One region of the uncultured Martelella sp. genome, then DNA from elsewhere that is predicted to be linked to it. Evidence: riboswitches for the same ligand, from Rfam matches in the RefSeq annotation. Region 1 holds a riboswitch; each other region holds the start of a gene.
What was found. A riboswitch is a leader RNA that binds a small molecule or an ion and turns the genes downstream of it on or off. The one in region 1 is predicted to bind thiamine pyrophosphate.

Region 1 (3,822 bases):
CGTGTCGCGATCGGTGGCGACGTCTTCGTCCAGCAGGGCTGCCGCTTCCGGCAGGTTCGGCGTCAGGAGCGCGGCGAGCGGCAGCAGATGCTCCTTCAATGCCTCGACCGCATCTTCCGGCAGGAGCCGGTGGCCGCCCTTGGCCACCATCACGGGATCGAGCACCACCGGAACTTCGACATGGTGGCGCAGGCAGTCGGCAATGGTGACTGCGATATTGGCATTGGCGATCATGCCGATCTTGATCGCGCTGACGGAAACATCGTCGAAGATTGCGGTGATCTGTTCGGAGACGAAGGCTGAGGGCACCTCGTGCACGCCGGTGACGCCCCTGGTGTTTTGCGCCGTCAGCGCCGTCATGGCCGCCATGCCATAGGTGCCGCGTGCGGAAAAGGTCTTGAGGTCGGCCTGAATGCCGGCGCCGCCTGACGGGTCGGAACCGGCGATTGAAAGTATATTCGCAATCATGTCTTTGCCTTCCCGATGGCCGCTGAAAGGGCCACCGCTGCGTGATGGGGATCGGGTTGTCCGCAGATCGCCGAGACGACGGCGATGCCATCTGCACCGGCCTGAAATGTGGCCGGTATGTGCTCGGCTTTCAACCCGCCGATGGCCACGACCGGCAGGCCGGACCGCCCTGCCACTTCGGCAAGCCCGTCAAATCCGAGCGGAGCGGCATGGCCGGGTTTTGTACCGGTCGCGAAAACCGGGCCTGCGCCGATATAATCCAGCGGGGCCGGGTTGAAACACCGTGCGGCCTCAAGGCTGTCGATCGAAAGACCGAGCAGCATGTCGGGCCCGATTTTCGCGCGCACGGCCACCGGGTCGTCGTCCGACTGGCCGACATGGACACCGTCTGCGCCAAGCGCGATTGCTGCTTCGACATCGTCATTGACGATCAGGCGGGCATCCGTGCCGGCCAGAACCTGCTGCAGCTTGCGTCCGGCTGCAATCCGTTCGGATGTGGTGGCGTCCTTCATCCGAAGCTGGACCATGGTGGCGCCTCCGCGCACGGCCTGCCGGGTCGTTTCTGTCATGCCGAGGGTGCTGCAAAGCACGGGATCAAGCACGAGATAAAGCGAAAGGTCGAAAACCGGTCTCATGAAAGTGTAATCCTTGCCTCGGCTTCAAGTTCCGCCGGCGTCAGCGATGCGAGCTGATCGAGAAAATGGACAGCGAATGTGCCGGGGCCCTCAGCGATGTCATGCGCATGGCTGCCGGCGACGGCATAGAAGGAAAGGGCGGCCACGGTTGCAGAAAACGGATCGTCCGGCCGGGCGCCTGCAAAGGCGCCGACAAGGCAGGTCAGCGCGCAGCCGAGCGCCGTCACCTTCGGCATGATCGGGGAGCCGCCGTGAATGCGTGCGCTGCGGGTGCCATCGGTGACAAAGTCGTTTTCACCAGTGACGGCCACCACCATGGTGCGCTCGGACGCCAGCCGGCGGGCGGTTTCCTCGGCCGCTTCCACGCTGTCACCGGCATCCACGCCCTTGCCGCCGCCTGTCGCGCCGGAAAAGGCGAGGATTTCAGACGCGTTGCCGCGCAGGATCGTCGGTCCGCGCTCAAGCAGTTCGCGGGCGGCCTTTCTGCGAAAATCCGTTGCAAAATGGGCAACAGGATCAAAAACCCAGGGTGTGCCCTTGGCCGTAGCGCCGTCGATAGCGGCCTTCATGCCGCCGATCCACAGCGGTGACAGGGTGCCGATATTGACGGTGAGAGCGGAGGCCAGTCCGGCGAATTCGCCGGCTTCTTCCTCGCAATGCACCATGGCCGGGGAGGCGCCGGCCGAAAGCAGCACATTGGCGGCGACATTCATCGCCACGTAATTGGTGATGCACTGCACCAACGGCGCCTTTTCGCGCATTTCGGTGAGAATGGTCGCGGTGTCTGTCATTCCGGTTTCCCTTTCAGTTGTGGCGGAAAAGCCGGACGGACCAGAACAACGGAAGGCCCGAGTGACTCCCTCCGCCGGTATGATCCGGATCAGGTTCCAAGGGTGCTTCTCAGCCCGCTGCAGCGGACGCCCCCGTCGCTCTTGATGGCGTTGTTATATCAGAAAAAAGCGCCCCGATAAGGGGCGTTGCAGGTCGAGGGGAATTTTTATTGTCGCCTTTGGTTCACCGCAAAATCCCTGCGGATACAGTCATCTGTCGCGTATCTGTGTGGGATGGGGGAGTGGGCCGCGTTTTTTGCCCGAAGCCCCGTGAAGATGGGTCATCAGTGTTTGCGTGCGGATGAGAAGTGCGGGATCTTTCAGCAGTTCCGCGCGCTTGCAGGCGATGCCGGCTGTCTGTTCATCGCTCAGCGGTACGGCGCTGGCCAGCTGGTTGAGTTGCAGCTTGGTGTTGGCAATGCCTTGGGGGGTGCAGCGGGCAATGCGGTTCGCCACCGCGCCGATACGCCGGTCGAGGGCCACCGGTGTTTCGAAAATATCGTTGAAGATACCGGCACAGCGAGCATCCTCTGCATTCATCGGAGCGGCCGTCAGAAACAGTTCCTTGATGGAATGAAGGCCGGCAACCGACAGAAACCGGCTGTAATCTTTCGGATTGAAGGGGATGCCCAGCCTGTTTGCGGTCATGACGACACTTGCGGTCTTGAGCGCATAGACAAGATCGGCGGCCAGCAGCAGCCAGAGCGCACCGGCATAGACCGTGCCTTCGACCTGGGCGATCACCGGAAGCGGGGAGGCGTAAATCGCCTCGAACATGGCAAATATCGGATCATCCGCAAGGTCATCGTCAGGTCTGTATTCATTCAGGTCATGGCCTGCGGAGAAGATGCCGTGCGAGGTCTGAGCCTTGATCACCACGACCCGCACGCCCAGTTTCTCGGCCTGTTCGAGGCAGGAGATCACGGCCTTCGACATCTCCGCATCGAAGGCGTTGCGGGTACACGGGTTATCGATTGTAATCGTGGCAACCTTGTCTTCGAAGCGAAAATCGATCTTGTCCATCCGTCGTTCTCCTTAGTCGTGACGAAAGGGGGTAAATGCAACTAAAGGATGATTTTGTCGAAATTACGCGTTTGGATGACGCCTGTTTGCGGACGTCGAAGACAACCAGACCGCCGCAACGAAAAACCCCGGCAGGTCGCCCTGCCGGGGTGGGGGACATCATGACGGTCCTGCGTCGAGGCTTATTTCATCGTCGGCATGGAGAATTCCGCGCCCGAGCGGATGCCCTTGGGCCAGCGGCTGGTGATGGTCTTCATCCGGGTGTAGAAGCGCACGCCTTCCGGCCCGTGCATGTGGTGATCGCCGAACAGCGACGCCTTCCAGCCGCCGAAGGAATGAAATGCCATCGGGACCGGGATCGGCACATTGATGCCGACCATGCCGACCCTGATCTTGTGGGCGAATTCGCGCGCGGCATCGCCATCGCGGGTGAAGATTGCCGTGCCATTGCCGAATTCGTGGTCGTTGATCCACTGCGCCGCTTCGTCATAGCTTGAAGCACGGGCAACGGAGAGAACCGGACCGAAAATCTCTTCCTTGTAGATTTTCATATCGGTGGTGACCCGGTCGAACAGTGTCGCGCCGACGAAATAGCCGTTTTCATAGCCCTGCAGTTTCAGGCTGCGGCCATCGACAACAAGATCGGCACCTTCTTCGACGCCCGAATCGATATAGCCGAGAACCTTGTCGCGGGCCGCTGCGGTGACCACTGGCCCCATATCGGCCTCCGAATCGGTGCCGGGGCCGACCTTGAGGGCCGAAATGCGGGGTTTGAGCTTTTCGATCAGCCGTTCGGCGGTCTCGTCACCCACCGGAACGGCAACGGAGATTGCCATGCAGCGCTCGCCGGCAGAGCCGTAGGCTGC
Region 2 (3,822 bases), 1.2 Mb from region 1:
ATGTCATGCGCCTGCGCCTGCAGGAAGACCTGAAGACCCGCTTCGGCCTTGCCGACGCCATCGTGGCGCCGGCCAATGCGGACAATCACGACTATCAGCGCCCCGCAGGCGCCGCCCTTGCCAACTATCTGGCAAAAGGATTGCGCGAGGCCCGCTGGCAGCGGATCGGGGTGTCCTGGGGCATGACGCTGACAAACGCGATGACCCATCTGCCGCGCATGCAATTGCCGGAAATCGAAATCATATCGATGATCGGCGGCACATCGCAGGGCGCATCGTTCAACACGTTCGGGATCGCCTCTGGTTTTGCCGACCGGCTGGGCGCCCGATATTCGCTGTTTGCCGCCCCGGTCTACCTCTCGCCCGGCACAGACAGGGAAGAGTTTCTCTCCGATGCCGTTTTCAGCGAGCATCTGGAAAAGCTGAAAACCCTCGATCTCGCCGTTCTGGTTGCCGGCGACCTGTCCGACAGGTCCGTTTTGATGAACACCGGACTGCCGTCCAGTGTCACACCGGCGACCCTTTCCGAAAAAGGCGCGGTCGGCGATATCGTCGGCCATTTTATCGATCACAACGGCCGGGAGGTCGACCACTTCATCAATGACTGTGCCGTCGGCATCCGGCTTGATGCGCTTGAGAAGGTTCCCGAGCGGGTGCTTGCCGCAGCCGGCACACACAAGGTCGACGTCATCATCGCCGCCATCCGCCGCGGGCTCGTTACCACGCTTGTGACCGACGACATCACCGCCGAACGCATTCTGGCCAGGACCTCATGAAGAAAACAGTTATTTTCGATTTCGACGGTGTGCTCGCCAACAGCGAAATCATCGCGCTCGCCGAACTCCAGACCTCACTTGAAGAATACGGAATAACGGTCGACTGGGATACGCTGGTCGAGAAGTTTCTCGGCGCCTCGATCAAACAGATCACCGCCTTTGTCGAAAACAGCACCGGCAAGCCGGTTGAGCCCGCGTTTCAGAAGGACTGGTATGCGCGGCTGTTTGACCGCTACGCCCGCGAACTGCAGCCGATGACGGGTGCCGCGGACATGCTCGACAGTCTGGATGCAGCCGGCATCGGCTACTGCATCGCGTCCGGCGGCTCCTACAAACGGCTGGGTGTGGCGCTTGAGTGTATCGGCTTTGCCGACCGTTTCCGCGGCCGCGCTTTCAGTGCGGAATCGGTCGAACACGGCAAGCCCGCGCCCGACGTTTTTCTGTACGCCGCCGAACAGAGCGACGCGCAGGCCGGCGACTGTGTCGTGCTTGAAGACTCGATTGCCGGCGTCATTGCCGCCGGCCGCGCCGGGATGCGCTGTGTCGGCTTTGTCGGCGGCGGCCACCTTGAAGGCATAAGGCCGCTTCATGCCGAACGGCTTCAGAGCGCAGGCGCCGACACCGTGCTCACAGACCTGTCCGGTTTCCGGCAAGCCGCGTTCGGCGCTGCCTGAAGCCTGTTGACAGGGGGCGCAAAGCCCGACAGAATCACGGAAATTCCGAGGGGAGCATCATCCGATGCTGAGATGGCAATGCGCCGGACCCTTGAACCTGATCCGGGTCATACCGGCGTAGGAACGGAAAATGGTTGCCTTCCCTGTTTTCGCGCCCGCGCCGCTGCCCGGTCTTCGTATGATCGTGGAGCGCTTTCTATGCCGTTGGACATTCGTAACATCTGCCCGCCGGGAACTCTTGCCGGGGCACGGCCATGAGAACGGTCGACTATCGCCTGAACGCCATTGTCGATGCCGGTCTGGTTGAGGCCGCGCCGCTGGCGGAGTTGGCGCGGCTTGCCGCCGAAAACGGCGCAACGCTGATCCAGTATCGCGACAAATTCGCCAAAACCCGTCAGATGGTCGAACGCGCCGTTCAAATCCGCGCGGCGCTTGTGCCCACCGGCGTGCCCTTCGTCGTCAATGACCGGATCGACGTGGCCCTTGCGGCCGAGGCCGACGGGGTGCATCTGGGCAGCGACGACATGCCGGCGGAGATCGCCCGGAAGCTGCTTGGCCCGGACGCCATTATCGGGCTCACGGTCAAGAACGCCTCCGATGGCGCCAGGGCGGCGGCCGCACCGGTCGATTACGCCTGTATCGGCGGTGTTTTCCAGACGCTTTCCAAGATCAATATGGATCCTCCGGTGGGCCTCAACGGCTTTCGTGCGCTGCGCCGCGGCCTCAAACGGGCGCGGCCCGACCTGCCGGTTGGCGCGATTGCCGGTATCAAGCTTGAAGACGTGCCACGGCTGATGGCCGAAGGCGCCGACGGCATTGCGGTGATTTCCGCGATTTTCCACGCACCCGACGTTTCAGCCGCAACCCGTGAACTCCGCCGCAGCGTAGACACGGCCATCGCACCCCCGGCACAATGACGGAAAAGCCCGGCACGCTGCACGCCCGGGCAGCACAGCTTGCCACGCGGCTGGAAACGGCACTCGCGATGGTCGCCGCCACCGTGCTGGCGGTGATGCTCGCCGTGGTGCTGACCAGCGTGGTTCTGCGCTATCTGTTTCACACCGGCGTTATCGGAACGGAAGATCTCGGCATCTGGCTGAATGTGGCGCTGATTGCCCTTGCCGCACCGCTTGTGCTGTCCGGCCCGCTTTCCATGCGGCTTGATCTGCCTTTCGGCCCGGCTGCCAAAAAACTGGCCGGCATCATTGCCGATGCGTTCAGCCTGCTGGCGGCTCTTGTGCTGATTTTCGGCAGCACGCGCGTCGTGAACCTCATCGGCGGCACATCGCCGGCACTCGGCCTTCCCGAATGGGTGCGTTTTGCGGTGACCGGCGCAGGCGGCGGTCTTCTCGCGATCATTCTGGTTCTTCGTCGCATCGGCGAACGGCAGGCTCTGCCGCTTGCCGCATCCGCGACCCTCGCATCCGCAGTCTATTACGCCTGCCTGCACGTCACCGTCACAACCGCCCTGCCTGCGAGCATTGCGATCGCGATAGCGGCGGCGGTCGGCCTTGTCGCCGCCGCACCGCTTGCCCACGCCTTCATCGCGGCGGCGATGATCGCCATTCCCTTCGGCGGCAATCTTGGAACGGAAACCATCGTCACCACGACCGTTTCCGGCATGTCCCACTTTCTGTTGCTCGCCATTCCGTTCTTTTTGCTGACGGGGGCAGCCCTTTCCGCCTCGGGCGCGGCAACGCACCTTGTGGCCTTCGCCGCCTCACTGGTCGGCCACCGGCGCGGGGGGCTGGCGCAGACGGTGCTGGCCACCGGCACGCTGTTTTCCGGGGCCTCCGGCTCGTCGGTCGCCAATGCCGTGTTTTCCGCCACCACCTTTCACCCGGAACTGGTGCGCCATGGCTATCCGCCGGCCCGCTCCGGCGCGATCATTGCCGCCTCGTCGGTGCTCGACAACATCATCCCGCCGTCAATCGCCTTCCTGATCCTGGCGGCCGCGACCGACCTTTCCGTGGGCGCGCTGCTTCTCGGCGGGCTGTTTGCGGGGCTGGTGATGGCGGCGGCTCTCTCCATCGCCATTTACCTCACGACCCGCAATCTGCCCGGCAGCAGACCGGCGGCCAGGGGCGAACGCCGGCGATCCCTGCTGGCAGCGGTCCCCGCCTTCGGGCTCGGCGTCATCGTGGTTGCCGGCATCCGCATCGGCATCGTCACCACCACCGAGGCGGCAGCCCTTGCGGCCATCTATGCGCTTGCACTTGCGGCTTTTTCGAAAACGCGCCGGACAGCGCTTTTTTCGGTTTTCCGGCAGACCGCGACCGAAGCGGCGGCCATCGGCCTTCTCATCGGTTCGGCCGGACCGTTTGCCTTTCAGCTGGCCGTTGACCGCGTATCCGGCATGATCGCCTCAACCG
Region 3 (3,822 bases), 2.2 Mb from region 1:
ATCCGCCATCACCGTCAGCGTGTTGAGCGGCGTGGACACCAGCGTGCCGAAACGCTTGATGTCGATGCCTGCGGCGTGGTCGAGATAGAGGTTCGGCTGGTAGTGAACGCCGATATCGGCGCGCCCGGCGGCAACCATGCGTGGCACCATGGACGGATCGGCCGGCGGCACCAGCGTCACATCCAGTTCTTCGTCTTCGAAATAGCCCTGCTGCTGGGCGACCACCAGCGGCGCGTGGTCCGGGTTCACATACCATTCGAGAATGACATCGAGCTTGTCATTGGCAGCGGCCATGCCGGGCAACAATGTCAGCGCGGCAATCAGGGTCAGTTTCTTGAGCATTCATTCCTCCTTGTCAGGACAGACCGGCCGCTCATGGCTGTGGCGACCAGCGGGTGAAAAAGGGAGCGGCGAGATCCACCGCCTTTCGAAACAGAACGGCTTCCAGCGCCAGGATCAGCATGGCCGCAAACACAGTCTCGCCCTGCATGCGGGCATTGGCCTGCACCATGACGAAGCCGAGACCGCCGGCAGCGCCAACCCATTCGCCGACGACCGCGCCCAGCGGCGCAAGCGGTGCGGCAATGCGCAGGCCGGAGAATAGCTGCGGCATGGCCAGCGGAAGCCTGATGAGGACGAGAAGTTGCCAGTGGCCGGCGCCATCGAGATGCGCGGCCTTGACGATGGCGCTGTCGGTACGGGCAAGGCCGTCGGCAAAATTGGAGGCGACCGGAAAGAACACGATGATCGTCGTCATCACCACCTTGGACGCGATGCCGAAGCCGAACCAGAGCACCAGCATGGGCGCGATGACGAACACGGGGAAGGATTGCAGCACCACCAGCGCAGGCCAGACCAGCCGGCCGAAACGGGGAAAGCCCGCAAGCAGAAAGGCCGCACCGGCGCCGAACAACGCACCGGCGGCAAAGCCTGCGATGATCTCACGCAGCGTGACCAGCGCTTCGGCAAACAGATAGGCGTGTCCGCTCCACAGCCTGACCGCGACGGAAAGCGGGGCGGGCAGGATATAGCGCGGCAGCTCGAACACCATGACCACCGCCTGCCAGAGCAGGATCAGGGCGCAAACCACCAGACAAAATCGGAAAACCGCATAAAGGCTCTGCTTCAACACCCCTCTCCCCGGTACAGCCGGGCAGCGGACGTAACAAAACAGGCTGATATTCTGGGCGTGTCGCTCAACACCAAACTCCGTTCCTACGCCGGCATGACCCGGATCAGGTTCAAGGGTTCGGCAAACGCCATCTCAGCATCTTCCACGAAGATCGCACCCCTCGGATGGGCATATCTATGACCACGTCGGCCGGCCCGGTCAAGGGGCGCCGACAAATGCTTCGGCGACAGGAAATCAACCGAATTGAGTTAATTACACGTATTACATCCTAAAGTTGCCCTAAAGATTGGCGAAAAGCAAAATTTTCAGCTACCGTTCACAAAAACAGACTAATACCAAGAGTTAATGATTAGGACTCATATGATGCGCGCTGGAATGGTCGTCCGAGTAGGAAAATACCGCAGAGCGATGCTCAAGCATCGCGCGAGGATTTTGACGCCCTCGGTGGCCATTCCAGCCGCACCCTTTCAGGGCCGGGCGCTTTTGAAAGCCCGCGTCGTTGAAAATCCTCGCCGTAGCTATGGCTACGACTGCGGTTTTCGCCTAGCCGGCTTTCAAAATCGCTCCGGTCATATGCGTTCTAATCATTGACTCTTGGTATAAGGGTTCGGTGAAGGAAGAAAGCTGAACGGCGTCCCGGAAACCCGGCAACGCCTTTGGAATGCGGAGGAAACCAATGCTTATCGCCATCGTCATCGTGGCGGCACTGTTCGGCATGCTCTTCGGTTTTGACCAGGGCGTGATCTCCGGCGCATTGCCGTTCATCAAACAGGATTTCACCATCACGCCCTTCATGGAAGGGGTGATCACATCCGCCGTTCCGCTCGGCGCGGTTGGCGGCACGATCGTCGCCATGGTCACCACCGATCGCTACGGGCGAAAGCCGATGCTGATCCTCGGCGCCGTGATCTTTCTGGTCGGCTCGCTGATTTCGGCGCTTGCCTTCAACCAGTACATCCTGACGCTGGCGCGCCTTCTGATCGGCGTCGGCATCGGCGCATCGGCCATGACGGCCCCGATGTTTCTGGCGGAAGTGGCGCCGGCGCGCATTCGCGGCACCATCGTCTCCGCCTTCCAGCTGATGATCACCATCGGCATCATGGTCTCCTACATGTCGGATGCAGCCTTCGGTGGTTCCGGCGACTGGCGCTGGATGATCGGCGTCGGCGTTTTCCCGTCGATCATTGCCCTCGTCGGCATTCTGCTTTCGCCGGAGACCCCGCGCTGGCTGACGCTGAATTCCAACGCCGACAAGGCACGCGACATCATCGCCAAACTGCAGCCGGAATCCTCCGACGCCGAGATTGACGGGATCATCGCCGAAATCAAGGAAAGCGCGAAGGACGAGGAAGCAAAGCCATCCTGGAGCACATTTCTGAAAAAGGGCATTCTGCCGATTACCAGTTTCGCGATGATCGTGTTCGTGCTTCAGCAGCTCTCCGGCATCAATGCGATCATTTATTACGCCCCGGAAATTTTCAAGAATGCCGGCTTTTCCGGCACCACGACCGATCTTCTGGCGACCGTCGGCATCGGCGTTGTCAATGTCGCGCTGACGGTCGTCGCCATGTATCTCGTTGAATCCATGGGACGGCGCAAATTGCTGATCATGGGCTTTATCGGAACATCCGCGGCCATGGCGCTGGTGACGGTTGCAACCATGATCAACATCGCCGCGACGCCTTATCTGGCAATGATCGGGATCTTCGCCTTCATCGCCTTCTTTGCCGTCAGCCTCGGCCCGCTGCCGTGGCTTTACATGGCGGAGCTGTTTCCCTTGAGGCTGCGTCCGCGCGGCATGGCGCTGGCCTCTGTCGCCAACTGGTTCTTCAACTTCGTCGTCGCCCTGCTCTTCCCCGAGCTTCTGGCGGGCATCGGCATTGTCGGGACCTTCGCGATCTTCACCGGTTTCTGCGTGATCGGCATTTTCTATGCCATTGCGGTAGCGCCGGAGACCAAGGGCGTCACGCTGGAGGAAATCGAGCAACGCACCGTTGCCGCAGGCTGATCTGCCCGCACCGCACGATGATAAACGGCCCGCCGCAAGCGGGCCGTTTTGCGTGAGACCGCCAAAATGCCTAAGACTAATGGCTGCATTGCCGCCAATGGACAATTGACGCCTATTGGAACAAAACGGCGGTGGCATTAAGCGGGAGGAGATGTCATGCACGAGCACACGGTGCGCACCCACAAATCATCGGAAAACCTGAAACGCGAAGACCAGCTGGCCTGGAAGATCGCAACCGTTGCGGCCGATCCCGTGGCGCTTGATGATGATGTGGTGGAGATGATCGGCAACCGGATCATCGACAATGCCGCCGTGGCCGCCGCCTCCATCGCCCGCCGTCCGGCCGTCAGCGCAAGGGCGCAGGCAACCGCCCATCCGTTTTCGCCCGGCGCCACGATCTTCGGCCTTGCCGCCGACACCCGGTTTTCGCCGGAATGGGCGGCCTGGGCCAATGGCGTGGCCGTGCGCGAACTCGACTATCACGACACGTTTCTGGCCGCCGACTATTCCCACCCCGGCGACAATATTCCCCCGGTTCTGGCGGTTGCCCAGCATTGCGGGCTTTCCGGCGAGGCCCTGGTGCGCGGCATTGCCACCGGCTATGAAATCCAGGTCGATCTGGTCAAGGGCATCTGCCTGCACGAACACAAGATCGACCATATCGCCCATCTGGGTCCGTCGG
Region 4 (3,822 bases), 1.8 Mb from region 1:
CGCCAGCGGCAGGGCGAGCCAGACCAGAAACACTGCAATCAACCCGGCATCGATGCCGCGCGAAAGGCGGTGGTCGCCGTCGGGGCGCCGGCTGACATCGCTGCTGGCGCTGGCGCCCGGGTCTTTCGCCTTCGGAAAAAGGGCAAGGGCGGCAAGCACCAGTGCCGTTACGGCAATCTGCATGCCGGAAAGGGCGACGGCGCGTGCGGGATTGAAATCGAAGCGAAGCGCCTGATAGATCGCGACCTCGATCGTGGTCGCCGCCGGCCCGCCGCCCAATATCAGCACCAGCGTGAAAGAGGTGGCGCACAGCATGAAGACCAGTCCGGCAACGCCCGGGATCAGCGGCGCGATCACCGGCCATTCGATGAAGCGAAAGATGCTGCGTTGCGGCATCGACAGCATTGCGGCGGTCTTGAAATATTCCTGCGGCACGCGCTCGATGCCTGCCAGAAACAGGCGGGCGGCCAGCGGCAGGTTGAAATAGACATGGGCAATCAGGATGCCCTGCAGGCCGTAGATCTGCAGCGGGCGGCCAAAGTCCGCAAAAGCCAGCGCATCGTTGAAAAGGCCCTGCCGTCCCCATATGCCGATAATGCCGAGCGCACCGATCAGCACCGGCAGTCCCAGCGGCACGGCCATCAGCCGGACAATCCATATCCGGCCGAAAAAATGCGGCCGCCGCGCCATCGCACGGGCAACGGGAATGGCAAGCGCCACGGACAGCACGGTGGACAGGAAGGCCTGATAGAGCGTGAAACGCAGAATGCGCCAGACATAGGGCTCGTTCATGACCGAGACCGCATCGCCAATCCGCCCGAAGCCGGAAAGGGCGGCCACCGCCACGGCAATGAAGCCGATAACGCCCGCAAGGGACATGATGCCGGCGGAAAGGCTCCGGCGAAACTCTGCCGTGGTCAGATACAAAACCGTCGTCCCGCAGCGCTCACCGCGCGCTCATCGCGTTCAGCCATTCGTCGATCCAGGCCTGCCGGTTTTCAGCCACGACATCCGGGGCGAATTGCAGCGTCCTGTCCGGCGTGACGGCATTCTGGAAGGCATCCGGTAGCGGCTCGGAGGTTGCGGCAGCCGGCATCATCCAGTTGTGGGTCGGGATTGCATCCTGAAAGCCGGGCGTAAGCATGAATGCGAGGAAGGATCTGGCCAGCGCCGGATCGTCCGCCATCGTCGTCATGCCAGCCACCTCGATCTGGATATAGAGCCCGTCCTCGAAGTCTGCGGCCTTGTAGCGGTCGGTTTCCTCGGCAATCTGGTGATAGGCCGGCGAGGTGGTGTAGGAAAGCACCATCGGCGCCTCGCCGCTGGTGAACAGGCCGTAGGCTTCCGACCATCCGGGCGCGACCGTCAGAATGCGGTCCGAAAGCGCTTCCCACTTTGCCGCCGCCTCGTCGCCATAGACGGATTTCATCCACAGCAGCATGCCAAGGCCCGGCGTCGATGTGCGCGGGTCCTCGATCACGATCTTTTCGTCAGCCGGTCCGTTGACCAGTTCGTCAAGCGTGGTCGGCGGAGATGCGATGCTCTCGCTGTCGTAGACGATGTCGAAATAGCCGTAGTCGAAAGGGACGAAAATGTCGTCTTCAAACCCGCCGGGGATGTCGAGATTGTCGGTGGAAACGCCGGAGGCGGCAAAAAGCCCCGTCTCCTTTGCCTCGTGGATCAGATTATTGTCGAGGCCGAGCACGATGTCTGCGGGGCTTGAACGGCCCTCGAGCTTCAGCCGGTTGAGCAGGGCAACGCCATCTTCCGCGCCGACGAATTTGACGGTGCAGCCGCATTCGGCCTCGAAAGCCTGCTTGACCAGCGGGCCCGGGCCCCATTCGGTGTTGAAGCTTTCATAGGTATAGACGGTCAGCACCTTGCCGTCTTCAGCCAGCGCGCCGCCTGCAGCCAGCAGCGCCAGCGCTGCAATCGAAATCGAAAGATGATGGCCGGGCATGACGCCTCCTTCGTGGTGTCTCAATCAACATGGGAAAAGGGCGTCGGATCGTTCACGCGTCTAATCCCTCCGCCGGTGTTAACCGGATCAGGTTCCTCGGGTTGGTTCTTCACCTCTCAGCGGACGACGTCGAAGCCGCGTTCCGCACCCCGTTAGAGCTTTTCAACACCTATCGCGGGCTTCCGTGGAATTCAAGGCCGGACGGATTTGAAAATACACGTGAAAGTGACTAGGTAAGAGGCGCATCCGGTATTTCGGATGTACCCGCCAGTCGTCATGCAGGAAAGTGTGTCGGCTCATCCTCTGGGGCGCTTTCCGGTCGAAGGCCGGAGCCTCAGGAAAAAGAAACGGCGCCTGGGCCTGAGGCCGGTTTGAGCCGGTGCTGTGCCGATGCGCTCAGTGTTCAAAGGAAGGAGCACACCAATGACAGAAGCCAAGAGCGGGGACACCGTTCGTATTCACTATACAGGAACCCTCAATGACGGTTCGACCTTCGATTCTTCCGAAGGCCGTCAGCCGCTTGAGTTTACCGTCGGTGCCGGCCAGATCATCCCGGGGCTCGATCGCGAGATCGCCGGTATGAATGTCGGCGACAGCCGCCAGGTGCAGGTGCCGTCGGAAGAGGCCTATGGGCCGCATGATCCGCAGAAGGTTCAGGTCGTGCCGAAGTCGGCCATGCCGGCCGAGGTTGAAGTGGAACCGGGCATGCAGCTTCAGGCGCGCACGCCCACCGGTGAAACCGTGCCGCTGGTCGTGACCAAGGTCGAGGAAGAGCAGGTAACCGTGGATGCCAACCATCCGCTTGCCGGGCAGGATCTGAATTTCGCCGTCGAGCTCGTTGAAATCGTCAACGCGGCTTGAAAAGAAAGCATATTTTGTTGGCGCAGCCATTCCGACAGCTCGACAGTGAGTTTGTAGATATTGCGGCGCGAAAAAGGCGTATTGCCATGATCTTGCCATTCTTTGGTTGAATGGCTGCCCTAAAAAAGGGGCTGGAATGCTGTATGGCGTCCCAGCCCCTTTTGATGCCCGGCTCTCCGGGCAGACCCTGTTTGCGACCGGATGGATACCGATGTCTGTTTTTTGCGTCAGTGTGGAACCGAAACGGGCTTGCGCCGTTTCCGAAGTGTCTGCGCTTACCGCCGAGACGGTTTTCGCGCGATCTTGCCCGAGAGCGAATACATTCAAAAAACGCAATTCCGGCGCCGGTTTTGGTGCAATGCAACATTTTCGGCCTCCCCTTTTCAACCGACGGGAATTTGAATGAAGAGACGAGTTTTTCTGGCGCAAACGGCCGCGGGAGCGCTGGCTTTCTCCGGTTTGGGAAGCAAGGCATTTGCTCAAGGCGCCGCGGTGGAACCCGGCAAGGTACCGGATCAGAATGCGGAAGTGGAAGCGCAGGCACCGGCCCCCGACGCGTTTACCTTCGATACGCTGACGGCCCGGATGAAGGAAAAGGCGGCGCAGCCCTATGAGGCACCGCCGCAGGATGTTGCCGAACCCTTCAATTCGCTCCACTATGATGATTACCGGGCAATCCGCTACGATCCCAACAAGGCGATCTGGCGGGACCAGTCGAATTTCCAGCTTCAGGCCTTTTCGCTCGGCTGGCTGTTCAAGACGCCGGTGGAGATTTACGAAGTCGCCAATGGCGATGCCGAAAAGCTGGTGTTTTCCGCCGACGACTTCATCTATCGCTCGCCGCTCGATATCGCGCAGTTCAGGGATGCTGAATTTCCCGGCGTTGCCGGTTTCCGCATCAACTATCCGCTGAACCGGCCCGATGTTTCCGACGAGCTGATTTCCTTCCTGGGCTCTTCCTATTTCCGTGCGCTCGGTCAGGGCAATCTTTACGGGTTGTC

Region 2: it holds a riboswitch for thiamine pyrophosphate, as region 1 does, so the genes downstream of both, thiE (thiamine phosphate synthase) here and thiM (hydroxyethylthiazole kinase) in region 1, are expected to answer to the same signal.
Region 3: it holds a riboswitch for thiamine pyrophosphate, as region 1 does, so the genes downstream of both, ACHZCU_RS05435 (ABC transporter permease) here and thiM (hydroxyethylthiazole kinase) in region 1, are expected to answer to the same signal.
Region 4: it holds a riboswitch for thiamine pyrophosphate, as region 1 does, so the genes downstream of both, thiB (thiamine ABC transporter substrate binding subunit) here and thiM (hydroxyethylthiazole kinase) in region 1, are expected to answer to the same signal.

The regions. Positions count from the first base shown of each region.
Region 1 is NZ_CAXXFM010000001.1:3,337,260-3,341,081, forward strand. It holds gene thiD (bifunctional hydroxymethylpyrimidine kinase/phosphomethylpyrimidine kinase) at 1-468, opposite strand, end outside; gene thiE (thiamine phosphate synthase) at 465-1,103, opposite strand; gene thiM (hydroxyethylthiazole kinase) at 1,100-1,894, opposite strand; TPP riboswitch at 1,944-2,038, opposite strand; gene ACHZCU_RS15520 (enoyl-CoA hydratase-related protein) at 2,144-2,956, opposite strand; gene ACHZCU_RS15525 (CoA-acylating methylmalonate-semialdehyde dehydrogenase) at 3,139-3,822, opposite strand, start outside.
Region 2 is NZ_CAXXFM010000001.1:2,152,763-2,156,584, reverse strand. It holds gene ACHZCU_RS10145 (sugar-binding transcriptional regulator) at 1-776, shown strand, start outside; gene ACHZCU_RS10140 (HAD family phosphatase) at 773-1,450, shown strand; TPP riboswitch at 1,489-1,591, shown strand; gene thiE (thiamine phosphate synthase) at 1,705-2,367, shown strand; gene ACHZCU_RS10130 (TRAP transporter large permease subunit) at 2,364-3,822, shown strand, end outside.
Region 3 is NZ_CAXXFM010000001.1:1,130,762-1,134,583, forward strand. It holds gene ACHZCU_RS05430 (ABC transporter substrate-binding protein) at 1-342, opposite strand, end outside; gene ACHZCU_RS05435 (ABC transporter permease) at 374-1,129, opposite strand; TPP riboswitch at 1,196-1,303, opposite strand; gene ACHZCU_RS05440 (sugar porter family MFS transporter) at 1,809-3,140, shown strand; gene ACHZCU_RS05445 (MmgE/PrpD family protein) at 3,297-3,822, shown strand, end outside.
Region 4 is NZ_CAXXFM010000001.1:1,532,364-1,536,185, reverse strand. It holds gene thiP (thiamine/thiamine pyrophosphate ABC transporter permease) at 1-927, opposite strand, end outside; gene thiB (thiamine ABC transporter substrate binding subunit) at 947-1,960, opposite strand; TPP riboswitch at 2,008-2,122, opposite strand; gene ACHZCU_RS07255 (peptidylprolyl isomerase) at 2,384-2,821, shown strand; gene ACHZCU_RS07250 (glucan biosynthesis protein G) at 3,224-3,822, shown strand, end outside.